DNA from 2 places in the Shewanella eurypsychrophilus genome. Region 2 is predicted to be linked to the other one. Evidence: riboswitches for the same ligand, from Rfam matches in the RefSeq annotation. Region 2 holds a riboswitch; the other holds the start of a gene.
The links. A riboswitch is a leader RNA that binds a small molecule or an ion and turns the genes downstream of it on or off. The one in region 2 is predicted to bind thiamine pyrophosphate.
Positions count from the first base shown of each region.

Region 1: it holds a riboswitch for thiamine pyrophosphate, as region 2 does, so the genes downstream of both, thiC (phosphomethylpyrimidine synthase ThiC) here and FM038_RS09415 (TonB-dependent receptor) in region 2, are expected to answer to the same signal.

Region 1 covers NZ_CP045503.2:2,582,527-2,589,699, reverse strand. Annotated here, with positions in the region: gene thiE (thiamine phosphate synthase) at 1-1,164, opposite strand, end outside; gene thiC (phosphomethylpyrimidine synthase ThiC) at 1,168-3,120, opposite strand; TPP riboswitch at 3,356-3,454, opposite strand; gene FM038_RS10905 (hypothetical protein) at 3,631-4,596, opposite strand; gene trhA (PAQR family membrane homeostasis protein TrhA) at 4,956-5,636, shown strand; gene FM038_RS10895 (tRNA-uridine aminocarboxypropyltransferase) at 5,651-6,169, opposite strand; gene FM038_RS10890 (sensor histidine kinase) at 6,441-7,173, shown strand, end outside.
Region 2 covers NZ_CP045503.2:2,236,329-2,243,501, forward strand. Annotated here, with positions in the region: gene FM038_RS09380 (CsgG/HfaB family protein) at 1-645, shown strand, start outside; gene FM038_RS09385 (hypothetical protein) at 866-1,216, shown strand; gene FM038_RS09390 (hypothetical protein) at 1,223-1,666, shown strand; gene FM038_RS09395 (helix-turn-helix domain-containing protein) at 1,803-2,222, opposite strand; gene hinT (purine nucleoside phosphoramidase) at 2,522-2,878, shown strand; gene FM038_RS09405 (PaaI family thioesterase) at 2,894-3,931, shown strand; gene FM038_RS09410 (YcfL family putative periplasmic lipoprotein) at 4,063-4,452, shown strand; TPP riboswitch at 4,607-4,722, shown strand; gene FM038_RS09415 (TonB-dependent receptor) at 4,820-7,000, shown strand.

The DNA.
Region 1 (7,173 bases), 350 kb from region 2:
CTTAACAGCCAATTTCCAATGATCGTTGATAAACAATTTTGCTTGATAATCACGACTCAAGGCGATGGCTTGGATAATTTTGTGCTCTAACTCAGGGTCGTTAGCTTCTTTTATCCTCAACTGGATAGTCCTAGCTCCAGCTTGCAATAACTCGGCTAACATAGGTATTTCAGCCACCACAGGGTAAAGCCCTATTGGCTCATCAATTGAATTAAAGCTAATATCAGAGGGGAGTGATGGACCTATATCTAAACTTTCGATTCTTGGAAATTCACTTAACTCTTTTGGCCAAGATGTCCTGGCTAATGGCCCAGGACCCGCACCAATACCATAGCTTTGCTTGATACCAGCATTCACATAAGCTTTAGCTACAGTAATTGCATCATGTAATACAAACCCCCATGCCATTACACTGGCAATCGCAGAACTCAAGGTGCATCCGGTACCGTGATTATTCGTAGATTCAATTCTTGGACTTGTCAGCGAAAATACTCGATTTTGATGCAATGTAGAACAACCAACAACATCGATGCAGACAAATATGTCCTGAGCATGCCTGCCCTGCCAAGCTGCACTTTTGTCTCCGCCTTTAGCCAATACGTTGGTATTGAGCTTTAGTGATAGCGATTTTGCCGCTAATAAGTATTGCTCTCTATCAAATAAAGGCTGACCGACTAACGCCGACAGTTCTGCAGCGTTTGGGGTAATAAGTGTTATTAAGCCTTTTAATGGAGAAAAATCCAGTGCGTTATCTTGGCTATCTAACCTATCTCCACAGCTTGCAACCATCACAGGATCCAAGATAACCGGCACATCAAGATCCGCTCTCTTGATGTAATCGTGAAGGTCGAGTGCAAGCCAATTGGCTAATAAGTTAATTTGGCCTTGATTGGCCAGTAAGCCAATTTTTATCGCCTTAGGTGGAATATCCTGCAGTAGAGTGTCTAGCTGAGCTAATAACATCTCATCTGATACCGCCTCGACTAAGCTCACTACCACTGAACTTTGTGCCGTCACAGTTGAGATCACACTGCAGCCATGGCATTGCAGATCTTGCATGGTCGCAAGGTCTGCCTGTATACCTGCACCGCCACCACTGTCAGAGCCTGCTATCGACCAAACAACAGGCTTTAAAGCTGACGATGTCAGCTCTAAATGAGTCATGAGTTAGCCCTCTACTTCGTCGACGATACCAGTGTTGGCTTCGTGGTACAAAGCCGCTCCCTTAGCATTAAACTCAGCCGACATTTTTGCCATGCCAGTCTCAATATCGGTAGCCGTTTTAACTTTAAAATCATGGTCAGATTGAACTTCAACTTTTAGGGCTGCAGCGTATTCACGCACTTCTTGACTGATTTTCATCGAACAAAATTTCGGACCACACATTGAACAAAAGTGTGCAACTTTTGCAGATTCTTGTGGTAATGATTCGTCGTGATAGGCTTTTGCAGTTTCAGGGTCAAGACCTAGGTTGTATTGGTCTTCCCAACGAAACTCGAACCGCGCCTTAGAAAGCGCATTGTCGCGGATCTGTGCAGTAGGATGACCTTTAGCGACATCACCAGCGTGGGCTGCAATTTTATAAGCAATCAAGCCTTGTTTAACATCTTCTTTGTTCGGTAGGCCCAGATGCTCTTTAGGGGTTACATAACAAAGCATTGCGCAACCATACCAGGCGATCATCGCCGCGCCGATCCCTGAAGTGAAATGGTCATAACCAGGAGCGATATCCGTTGTTTGTGGGCCTAAAGTATAAAATGGTGCCTCATCACACACTTCCAACTGCTTATCCATGTTCTCTTTAATCAGGTTCATTGGAATATGGCCCGGGCCTTCTATGATGGTTTGCACATCATATTCCCATGCGATTTTAACCAGCTCTCCTAAGGTTTCCAGCTCGGCAAATTGTGCTTCATCGTTTGCATCGGCAATGGATCCTGGTCGCATCCCATCACCAAGAGATAACGACACATCATATTCTGCACATAGCTGACATATGTCTCTAAAGTGTTCATACAAAAAGTTCTCTTGATGGTGGGATAAACACCACTTAGCCATAATGGAGCCGCCACGTGAAACAATACCCGTGAGACGCTTTGCCGTCATAGGTACATAGCGCAACAGAACACCGGCATGAATGGTGAAGTAATCCACCCCCTGCTCAGCTTGCTCAATCAGAGTATCTTTAAACACATCCCAGTTGAGATCTTCAGCAACGCCATTCACCTTCTCCAAGGCCTGATAAATCGGAACTGTACCAATAGGTACCGGAGAGTTTCGAATGATCCATTCGCGTGTTTCATGGATATATCTCCCCGTAGAGAGGTCCATCACGGTATCTGCGCCCCATCGAGTCGACCATACCAGTTTTTCAACTTCCTCTTCGATGGATGACGTCACAGCTGAATTACCAATATTGGCATTAACTTTGACTAAAAAGTTACGGCCAATGATCATCGGCTCAGCTTCAGGATGGTTAATATTGAGAGGAATGATTGCCCGGCCTCTGGCAATTTCACTGCGAACAAACTCAGGTGTAATGGGCTCAGATATCGATGCCCCAAAACTTTCACCCGGCGCTTTTCTCTTCAACACTTCGTCAGTGATCTTGGATAAATCCATATTTTCACGTATCGCAATGTATTCCATCTCTGGGGTAATGATACCTTTGCGCGCATAGTGAAGCTGAGTCACACATTGACCGGGTTTGGCTTTTCTAGGAGGAAGTAGAGAGTCGAATCTAAGATGATCGAGACCATCGTCAGCCAGTCTCTGTTGAGTAAATCCAGAGCTGACTCCCGTTAACTGTTCGGTATCGTTTCGCTCCAAAATCCAGTTATTCCTCAGCTTATCTAATCCGCTTCGGACGTTAATATTGGCACTAGGATCGGAATAAGGTCCCGCACAGTCATAGACTTTTAGCGGCGCATTGGGCTCCAGAATCGGATCCGACTCCGTACCACCGACCATGGTGTCTGTTTGGAGTATTTGACGCATGCCTACACGAAGATCTTCACGGCTACCGGTAAGATAGACTTTCTCAGAATTAGGGTGCTGCAGCGGCTTTAGAGTATCAATAAATTTTTGAGCTTGAGCTCGGGTTTCACGACGATTTGACATAAGCAATCTCACTTTAATTGAAATGAAGTTGCTTGCCTGGAGAGTTGAATAGCAGACACAAGAAAACCTTCTTAATGTCTAAGATAACCACAATATTATAAGGAAATTAATTAAGCCGATGATCATTTTCATTGAGGCATCAGAGCTAACAAAAGTTAACTATCAGACTCGATATATTCATTTATACATCAAAAAAAATAGACTAAACGGCTTTAGAAATTCACATCATTCATTAGTAATTATCACGCTTGTTTCCTTCGCAGGTTTTAACCTGATCAGGTTCAACGGGTCCCGAATAAACGGTCTCAGCCAATAGGCACTCCGACAAGATGCCAGCAGTATAATCTCAAAATATGCTTATTAACAAGTTATTTGTAAATATATCCAGTCTAAATAAATCATGTCAAAATACAATTATAAGTATTTGTATTAATATTAATTAAAATAAGTAGATTGCTAAGATATATAACATATGAATTTTGCGATGATTTTATTTCATCTTTAAGATCACTAATTTATCGGTCTTTTATATACTCTTTTTGCTATAGCACGTTTTAATGCCGCCGCAACAGAGTCACCATCACAGCGAAATGGATAACCCAAGTTTTCCGCATGGGGATTAATCGGGTTTGGTGTTTTGACCACTCTGTAGCAGGTATTTCCTTGCCTGACGATTCGATTAGGATCCAGCTTATGGTCGAGTGTTTTTGCTGTCAGCCATTCATCTTCAACAGGTAATTCTAATTCGATCATCTCACCGTCCATTTCACTCAATGTTTTTACTTGAGTGTACTGAGCTGCTGCATTTACGGAAAGCTTACCTAATAGAGCGTCTCTTTCTCGGCTAAAATATTCTTGAGTCAAAGCATTTAGACTAGAAATAGACACCGTCGACGGAGTGATAATATCAGAAGAGAAATACGCTTGGGCTTGGACACTCTCCTTGTCTTTATTAAGCCATGCTGGCTGCTCGGTTTCTATCATATTTACCTGCTCCATATCAGCAGCGTCATTGTTAGTCTCATCAACATGAATCACCTGTGTCAGCAAACTCTCTCGAGTGAGAATATTTTCAATTTCTACCGTTTTCTTTTCGTCAGTATCTTCGCTCTCAACAGGCCTCTTGTTATCTGACTGTTTACCACTCAATGGTACCGCTTTTACTGTCTCTTTTAGCTCGTAGTAGATATAGGCGTTTAACTTAGAAGGCGTTGTGGTCGGCACAGATAAATCCGTCGGTTCCCATACAGAATCGAGTGCCAAAAGCAGCGTTAGATGAACAAGGATGACGAGTACAACTGTCAAAGCAGAATTAAGGTATTTGTGTGTATAGCTTTCAGCTAGCACAAGAGTAGCGATATCACTGGATGTGAGCGCAAACTCAAGCTCACTATTGATCTCACTATCACGCTCATTAAACCAAATTAGGCTCGATTCAGCGTTAGTAGATATCTTATTATTTATATCAAAACGCACAGCTAAGATTCATCCCTTGAAAATAGGCTAAGTGGTATCTAGATGTCGCTTGGGAGTATTAGCGAGTAGACAAACTAGCATTACAGCTCTGCCCTGCAAAACCAGAAAGTGAGCATCTTCCTTCGCTAATGTTAAATTCCCCATGCACCTTTTCAGATTGTTAACTGTCGATAAAGTTCATTTCAAGTAATATAAAATGTCGAACATTACCCAATGAACTTACTCCAGTGGCAAAAGATAAAGTTATGCTTGATGAATGCTCACTGACAAACAATTTAAGCTTACACGTGTACGCTTAACTATGGTTTTATCTCTGTATTGCTGATAAACTCCTTAAAAATATCATCGAGTAGTTATATATGGCAGTAGAAGAGTCCCTCGCTCAGCAAGAAGGTTCATCTCCAGTTAACGCGAGTGGTTATACCGAAAAAGAAGAATGGGCGAACAGTATCAGCCATGGTTTAGGTGTGATTGCTGGGATTCTAGCCTTAATCTTTTCCTTCATAAAAGGACAAGATTCATTAAATTCCGTGCAGTTGTTTGGCGTTATTATCTACTGTAGCAGTATCATTTTATTATTTACCTGCTCGACGTTGTACCATTGGGTATCGTCACCAGAATGGAAACATAAATTAAAAATTGCCGATCATTGTGCAATATATTTTTTAATCGCAGGCACATACACCCCACTAATGCTTATCGCGTTAAGTGGTTTCAAAGCAAATGTCATCTTGATCTCTATTTGGAGCCTTGCCTTCGGTGGCGTCCTATTTAAAACACTCTTTATCAATCGCTTTAAGAAATTCAGTGTCGTGCTTTACCTAGTAATGGGTTGGTTATGTGCCACTGTGATGAGTGAACTCACGCAATCTATGAGCACATTAGGTTTTCAATTACTGCTATGGGGCGGCATATTCTACAGCTTTGGTGTGATTTTCTATGTGGGTAAACGTATTCCCTACAATCATGCAATCTGGCACCTTTTTGTCTTAGCTGGCGCCGTGAGCCATTTTTTCTGCGTTTACCTGACTCTTATCTAACATTGATAAATTGATTAGCGCGACTTCTGTTGAAACAGCTCAAACACAGTGTTGAGCTGTTCTGCTTCCTGAGTTAGCCCTTGAATCTTACACACCTCAATTATGCACTCTATGGTACATAAACCACCATCGACCTGGTTTCGTCTCAATGTGAAACTAGAATCATGGTTTCCAGACAAGGCAAACTTAGCTGCCTGTTTAAGGTATGGACTCTGCCTCAACATCTTCCTGGCCTCTTGCCAGGTGGCATCAATGATCACTAACGTCTGAGGTAAGCATTCAAGATAAATATCTTTTGTTAAGAGACTCTCACTTTTAGCGTTTAACGTATCCACACCATTTGGTGATTCACTTGCACCCTTTTCATCAGGAAAGAGTACCGCCGCGCTTTGTTGTGAAAGTAAAGAAACCAAACGTTTATCAGGGGCAACGCGTGACCAGATCAAGCGTGAACAAAAATGTGGGAATGCATCTAGAGCAAGACGACCAGTATTTGTAGGTCGTAACAGTTCACGTTCGTGGGTTAATAACACAATATTCAATTTTTATTCTCTAAATACAATTTTTATTATCTAAGTACAATTTTACTCTCTAAATATCATGCCCTGAGCAAGTTAGCATTAACTTAAGACGGGTAAAATTTCAGGCTAAACTGATTCGATAAATTAAAAGCTTACAAGCCAAACATATCTCTCATTTTTTGCCTAATTATCTAGGTAATCGATTCATTCTAAGATAATATCGATACGAACAATTATCATTAACAAATCAAGTTACCTTTTCTAAAGAGTGCAGTATAGCCCTATGTTCATTCCTTTATCAGGCTTATTTTCGCGACTTCAAGTCAAGATTTTTAGCTATTTCGCCTTATCTTTATTGGCTATTTTACTGATAGCAACTGGGATTGAAAGAGTTGTGATCAATCGTTTGCTAACGCTGCCTGGCTCGACTCAAGCAGAGCTGACTCAACTTGCTAATCAAGCCACAGAATTAATTAACGCTAAAGATTTATTGAGCCTTGCAACTTGGGAAAAAAATCAAAGTTTTAGGGTATATGTGTTGGACGAAAATCTTCGCTCAATCACCCAAGCTGAGATGCACCCGCATTTTATTTTTAAATTGCAATATATGAGGCAACTTCACTTGCCTATGGGAGACAGTGTCAGGAAGCCCCTCATCGGGATCCCTCTTGTTAATGCCATAAACTCAGCATCCCCATTAACACTCGTCGTACAATTGATTCCTGAGCTGCATCCGGCGCAAAAGCTCACTCAGAGCTTATGGTTAATTAGATTACTGGTAGGAATATCCGTTTTATTGGTATTTACCTCTATATTAACTCGCTATTTAATTACCCCTTTGACACACCTTAAAAAAGGCACCCAGGCACTAGCCGGTGGGCAGCTTGATACTAGGATCTCACAACATTTCTCTGTAAAAGAAACCGAGTTTTACCATCTCGCTACCGAATTTGATTATATGGCTGAACAACTGCAAAACGCGATGCAAAACCAAAAGCGGTTATTAAGAGATGTCT
Region 2 (7,173 bases):
CCGTCGAGTAACTTCTCGACAGCGGTCCCACAAAGTGGCACAGCCTTTCTAGCACAAGCGCTTAATGATTCTGCCTGGTTTGTTCCTGTAGAGCGTGAAGGTTTACAAAACCTGTTAACCGAGCGAAAAATTATTCGTGCAGGATTAAAGGGAGAAGCGGGCAATCTACCTCAATTGAATTCAGCGCAAATACTGATGGAAGGTGGCATTGTCGCTTATGATACCAATATCAAAACTGGTGGGGCGGGTGCACGCTATTTAGGGATTGGGGTTAATTCTCAATTTAGAGTCGATACCGTTACTGTAAACTTACGTGCAGTCGATATCCGAACCGGTAGAGTGCTCAGTAGTGTGACCACGACTAAATCAATCTTGTCTAAAGAGCTATCGGCTGGTGTGTTTAAATTTATCGATGCCCAAGACTTGCTGGAGTCAGAGCTTGGTTACACCTCGAATGAGCCGGTGAGCATCTGTGTTGTGCAAGCAATAGAAAGTGCCGTGGTGCATATGATTGCCGATGGGATCTGGAAGCGTGCATGGAATTTGGGCAGTCCTGATACGGGACTTAAAAATACGGTACTGCAAAAGTATTGGCTTGAAGCGCATTCTGAAGCTAGGGTCAGTGAGCGAATTAAGCAGGGATAGTGTGTTCACCCTTTTAATAAAGGCGCCTGCGGGCGCTTTTTTTATACGCTTTTTATATGAGATGTTTAGATAATTATACGCGCAGGCCAAAAAACGGTAGTGAAGATGACCATTTGTTAATCTGGATTTACATAGTGGCTAGTCATGTGTATACTCTCGTGTGTTTATTGTTCAGTGTAAAAATCACACGCTGAGCTACATATCGAGTTAAGAGGTTATTATGTTCAAGGTTAATACATTAGTTGCTGTTATTGCATTCACTTTTCTTGGACTTGCTTCCACACCGGCCGCAGCTGCAACCGTAGGCTGTGAACGTGCTGGTGGTGTTAAGTGTCAGAAAGTGGGTTACAAGCGTGTAGTTAGAGCACCTGTTGTGGTTGTTCCTAGACATCATCATCATTACAACGCCTTCCGTTCACCGGTACTGACTGCTTTGGGAATTGCGATTATATTGGATGCTGCCGGTAATGCTGTGACTGAAAAAGGCCAGCAAGTGGTTGTATTAGGTGAAGGAAGTGAAGTTAAGAACGTCTATGAAAAAGATGGCGTTGTATATTTAATCAAGGCGTAATTAGCCATGGAAACAAAGGTTAGGGATTTTTCCCGTGTCATTGGTCATCTCGATATTGTGCTGACCATTTTGTTGGCATTACTCACCATAGGTGGTGGGCTTAAACTGCTCTTGAGTTTTGAATTTCATAATTCAATCTGGGCAGTTATTGGCTTGTTGGTGATGGCTTTTAGTCTCTATATCGTTAAAGTCTTACTTATTGGCATTGCAAATACCTTACTGTTGATCGCTCAGAACAGCGTAGAGGCAGCTTGTAAAACATCGAGTCGTAGAGATGTGCTAGATAATACTACAGTGGGGCTAAATGTTATCAAGGTTCGCAGTTTTGGATTATGTTCTTACTGTGATGAGTTTGAGACGAAAAATACCTTAGCTGGCCGCTATATTTGCTCAGAATGTCAGCGAGTTATCATTAAGCTCAATAGAGCTGAGATCTCATCAGTTTCTTAAACAGGTGAAAAGGGAAGCTAAGCTTATTCGGTTAACACCCCCCTCTATCAACAATTTGAAACTAGCAACAATCTGAAAGTGAAACCTCGTTAGTGATCTGATTTACGAAAGGAGACGAGGCTTATTTTCTGCTGGCTTATGTATTTTTCGCTTTAGTTCTTTCCGCATGCAAGAAAGCAAAACCTTGCTTTAAGAAAGAGAATTGTTCTACCTCTGGTAAGGCCTCAACACATTTCAGCATATTTCCAAATGCAGAATCTATCATCAGACGATCAGATAACTTCAAATAATCATATACCACAGGTCTGAGTACGACAGTAAAGTCAGCTGTTAGCTCTTTATATCTCTGCTCTTCAATGGCCGTGGTACTTTGTACGAGTTCACGCATACATAAAGCAGCAAGTAGTGAATTTTTATCACTAAAAGACTGGTATTGAGCCGCTCTAGAGTAGCCAGCTTTTTTATGTACATCTGACATGTTTAACGCAATCATGCCTTTTTCTCGAATGAGTTCAGTTGCAGCGTCTAGTAAAGCTGTCTCTTTGTTTGTCAGCATTAGATACATTCCCTTATAAATTTATCAGTATTTAAAAGGGTTTGCTTGCTGATGTCAATTGGTTTGTATATACATATGTGTAATTTGTTACCTTGGTGTGTTTATGGTTGGTTTTTGGTTTGTAACTCTCGGCTGAAACTTTGCAGTTGTATTTTGTTTGTTGCCTTTTACTTCTATAATTAAATTGAAAATTAACGCTTACTTTTTAGTCTGTTACTTCTACTCTTAAGCTTGATACCATCACAAGTTATCGATTTATGCGTATACTGTGGCAACCCTAATGATAAGAGGACAGTCAAATGGCTGAAGAAACCATATTTAGCAAGATCATTCGACGTGAAATTCCCGCAGAAATCTTATTTCAAGATGATCTAGTGACAGCATTTAGAGACATAGATCCCAAGGCGCCAACGCATATCTTAATCATCCCTAATCATCTTATTCCTACAGCAAACGATGTTAAATCGTCTGATGAAAAAGCCTTAGGTCGCATGGTGACTGTCGCTGCAAAGTTGGCAGCAGAGGCGGGGATTGCAGAAGACGGTTACCGTATCATCATGAACTGTAATAAGCATGGTGGCCAAGAGGTGTTCCATATTCATATGCACTTGCTCGGTGGCTGCTCTTTAGGCCCTATGTTGAACCTTAACAGATAGAATGAGCGGTTAGTCATGCAGGTTAATTCAGATTTTTTCCCTTTGACACAAATTGCGACACGTTTTGTCGAACAGCTTGTTCAATGTCGCCGATTAAAACTCAAAGTACATGAGGCCAGTGAGCATCATGTGCTTATAGAGTTGCCTTACAGTACCGAATTAATCGGTTATCCTGATACTGGGGTTATTCATGGTGGTGTGATCACCACTTTAATGGACACAGCCAGTGGAAGTGCCGTTGTCTGCGCTATTTACGATGAATACAAGTCGTTAGAACTATCGCCGACATTAGACCTTAGGGTCGACTACATGAAGCCTGCAGAGCCTAACAAGCCTGTTTATGGTTTTGCAGAGTGTTATAAAATCTCATCGAGTGTTTCTTTTACCCGAGCCATTGCTTATCAAGATTCGATTGATGATCCCATTGCCCATGCGGTAGGCTCTTTTATGCGCATAAGCCCAGAGATGATTGGTGATGATTTTCGCCAGGCGCTATTAGGTCAGCAAAAAACAGCAGCTGAGCCCATTGCAGAAGAAAGTACTATCCGAGAAACACCATTAGCCAAATCTATCGCCCCAGATAGACAAGCGTTAGATGTTAAACAGCTCGATGGTAAAGAGTTAGACGTAAAGGAAATGGTAAAGAAGGCCACCGAGTTGAATGATTTTGGCCATCTTTTAGGGCATGTTCCTTACACTAACTTTATTGGCATGAGTGTTGAGCGTTTCGGTGACGAATTGGTATTCAGGCTGCCAGCAAAAGATGACAATATTGGCAACCCGATATTGCCCGCCATTCATGGTGGTGTGATTGCTGGATTTATGGAAATGTCTGCTATTGTGCAACTCATGGTGTTTATGAATACATCGAAAGTCCCCAAAGTCGTCGACTTTTCCATTGACTACTTGAGGGCGGGTTACCATAAAGATACGTTTGCCGAATGTAAAATCACCCGCCAAGGACGACGAGTTGCCAATGTGAGCATTAATTGCTGGCAAACCAGTCGTAAAAAACTGATTGCTACGGCAAGGGCGCATTTCTTGATTGATTAATCTAGAAAATAAGCAAGATTTTACTTTCTCTTTGTGGTTAAGTGAGTTCTGGTTTACGTTAAGCTGATATAAAATATACTGGCTCTGTGTTAGGCCGTGATAAACATGTATGAATAGTTTGGAGCGATAAGATGAAGAAATTACTGTTGGCTTTTGTGTCAGTCATGGTTATCACCGCATGTGCACAACATACTGCCGGTGTGATGGCCAGTTCAACGGGGGAGATCCGTGTTGATAATAGCAGCTTTGCGAGTAAGGTTGGCGTTGACCAGCTTAAAGCACGTCAGCAAGGCGATCTGCTACAGGGTGCTGGCGTTATCATGAGTAAGGTATCTACTGACTTAAGGCTTCAGTATAAATTTACTTGGTATGATATCAATGGCTATACACTAGAAGATGATGGCAGCTCTTGGAAGTCATTGAAGCTACATGGTATGCAGCGCATGCAAGTTACCGCAGCAGCACCAAATGCCAATGCCGTTCGCTATGAAATTTATGTGAGAAAAGCCTTTTCTAATTAGTCGGTAACGGCTTATTTCGATGCTTCACCCTAGTTACTCAAGCTATTATTTAATTAAAACGTCAGCCAAGCTGACGTTTTTTTGATCCAAGTACTGTAAATTGCCCATTTGGTGACATATCTTTGTCAACAATTTGTATGATTCATGTATAATCCCGTTTGCCAAGGGGTGAGGCAGTCACATTATTTGACTGTTTCTGAGATGTCATATGACAAACCCTTTGAACCTGATCCGGCTTATACCGGCGTAGGAATGGGCCAATAGGTTTGATGTATTCGTGATGTTCTTATAGAGCATCTGTAGTCGACCACGATTATCCTTTCTCGCTTTTCCAGTTGCCGGATCTCAAAATATAATTTGGGGTCCTATGTATACATTTAAATTTTTATCTTTTGATTCTAGCCTCTTAAAAAGAGTCTCTCCGGTAGCGTTAGCAGTATCTAGCGTATTGGCGAGTAATTTTGCACTGGCTGCAGAACAACCTGAAACGTTAGCCAGCTCCGATGAGATGGAAGTCATTGTGGTGACGTCTGATTTTCGCGGTTCTAGCTTAGACAAGATGCCATCAAGCATTACGGTTATCGATCAGCAGCAAATTGAAGATGAAGGTGCACAACATTTCGAAGATGTGCTTAATTCTATCGCTAACTTTAACTGGTCGGGTGGTAGTTCTCGTCCTAAATACTTCCAAATTCGTGGTGTCGGTGAGCAGGAAGAATATCAAGGCGCCCCCAATTCATCTGTCGGCTACATCATAGATGATATCGATATGTCAGGTCTTGGCATGGTATCGAGCATGTATGACCTACAACAAGTTGAAGTGCTGCGTGGCCCTCAAGGCACACGTTATGGCGCCAATGCGTTGGCTGGCTTGATTTACCTTAAGAGTAACGACCCTACCGATGAATTTGAACATGGTGCAGAAGTCTCAGTAGGTGATGATAATCTCACTACGTTCAGTGGTTTTAGCTCTGGACCTCTGACGGATTCAGGAAAGTTACTCTACCGAGTGTCACTGCAGCAACATCAGCAAAATGGTTATCAAAATAACCTTTATCTTGAACGTGACGATACCAATGCCCGGGATGAGTTTACCGGCCGGGCGAAATTGCGTTGGTATGCCACAGATGATTTACAGATAGATTTGACCCTGCTTCATGCTGACTATGATAATGGCTATGATGTGTGGACCTTAGATAATAATGGTGAGAATACCCTAACAGACGCGCCAGGCGTCGATAAGCAGCGCACCACAGGTAGCTCGCTTAAGTTTACCTATTCAGGTGCCGAGCAGTTCGAACTCGTTTCTTTAACATCATATGCTAACTCTCAGACTCACTATAATTATGATGGTGATTGGGCAAACCCTGATTACTGGGGCGGACTGGATTGTGGCGGTGAGCCTTGCCAATTCGATTATACCTGGGATAAAGAAGGGGAGCGAAATACCATTAGCCAAGAGTTTAGACTCAGCTCAACTGAAGCTGGACGTATCTTTTCTGGTAGCACAGATTGGTTACTGGGTGTTTATGGTATGCGCTTAACTGAAGACAACGACACAGTTGAAGATTATAACGGCTGGTTAGACACGCTTGCTGCCGAATATGAAGCGAATAATACTGCCGTATTTGGCCAATTAGATTCAGATCTCGGTGCGGGTTATGCCTTGTCCTTCGGTCTGAGAGTCGAACGACGTGACAGCGATTACAGTGACAGTGCCGGTGATGAGTTTAGTCCTGGTGAGACCATGTGGGGCGGGCATATTGCCTTGAGTAAGTCGTTAAGTGACAGTCATGAAACTTATGCACGAATCGCTAGAGGTTATAAGGCGGGTGGTTTCAATATGTCATTGCCAGCTGAGCTGTCAGACAAGAAAGAGTATGATACCGAAACTTTATATAACTATGAAATAGGCCTTAAATCTATTTGGCTTGATGGTGATGCCAGTACGAATTTTTCATTATTTTATATGGACAGACGTGATCAGCAAGTTTCAGCATCACTTCAGAACCCTGAAGAACCGCAAAAGTTTATCCTCTTCACTGAAAATGCAGGCAGTTCACATAATTATGGTGCCGAACTTGATGCCAATTGGTATGCAACATCGGATCTTACATTTTATGCCAGCCTAGGTTGGCTAGAAACTGCATATGGTGATTATGCTTATCAAGATAAGTATGGTGGAACGGTGGATCTGACTGGTCGCGAACTGGCTCATTCACCAAACTTTACTTACAGTGCAGGGGCGACTTATCGCACCGACTCTGGTTGGTTCGCTAACTTGACCACCAGTGGTAAGAGTGATTTTTATTATTCAGACAGTAACGAGTCTAAGTCTGAAGCTTATATCATCTTCAATGCCCGTGTCGGTTATGAAACCGATATATGGTCTGCTTACCTTTGGGGTAAGAACTTATCTGATGAACAATACGGTACCCGAGGTTTTTACTTTGGCAACGAGCCAGATCAAGACTGGGCAGACAAGCAATATATACGCTACGGTGATCCGCGCCAGCTAGGGCTGACCGTAAACGTCAAGTTTATGTAACTCAATACTCAGCTATTGCCATTTATAATCAATTTTTTGTCGAGAGTGCTCATTTATGCTTATAAACTCCGCGCACTCTCTTCAAACTTGATTGAAATGTCTGTTACCTTAGCTATTGAGTGATTTACGAGTGAGTTATTTATTTAATTGTGGTGGCAGCTTATATGAAGCGT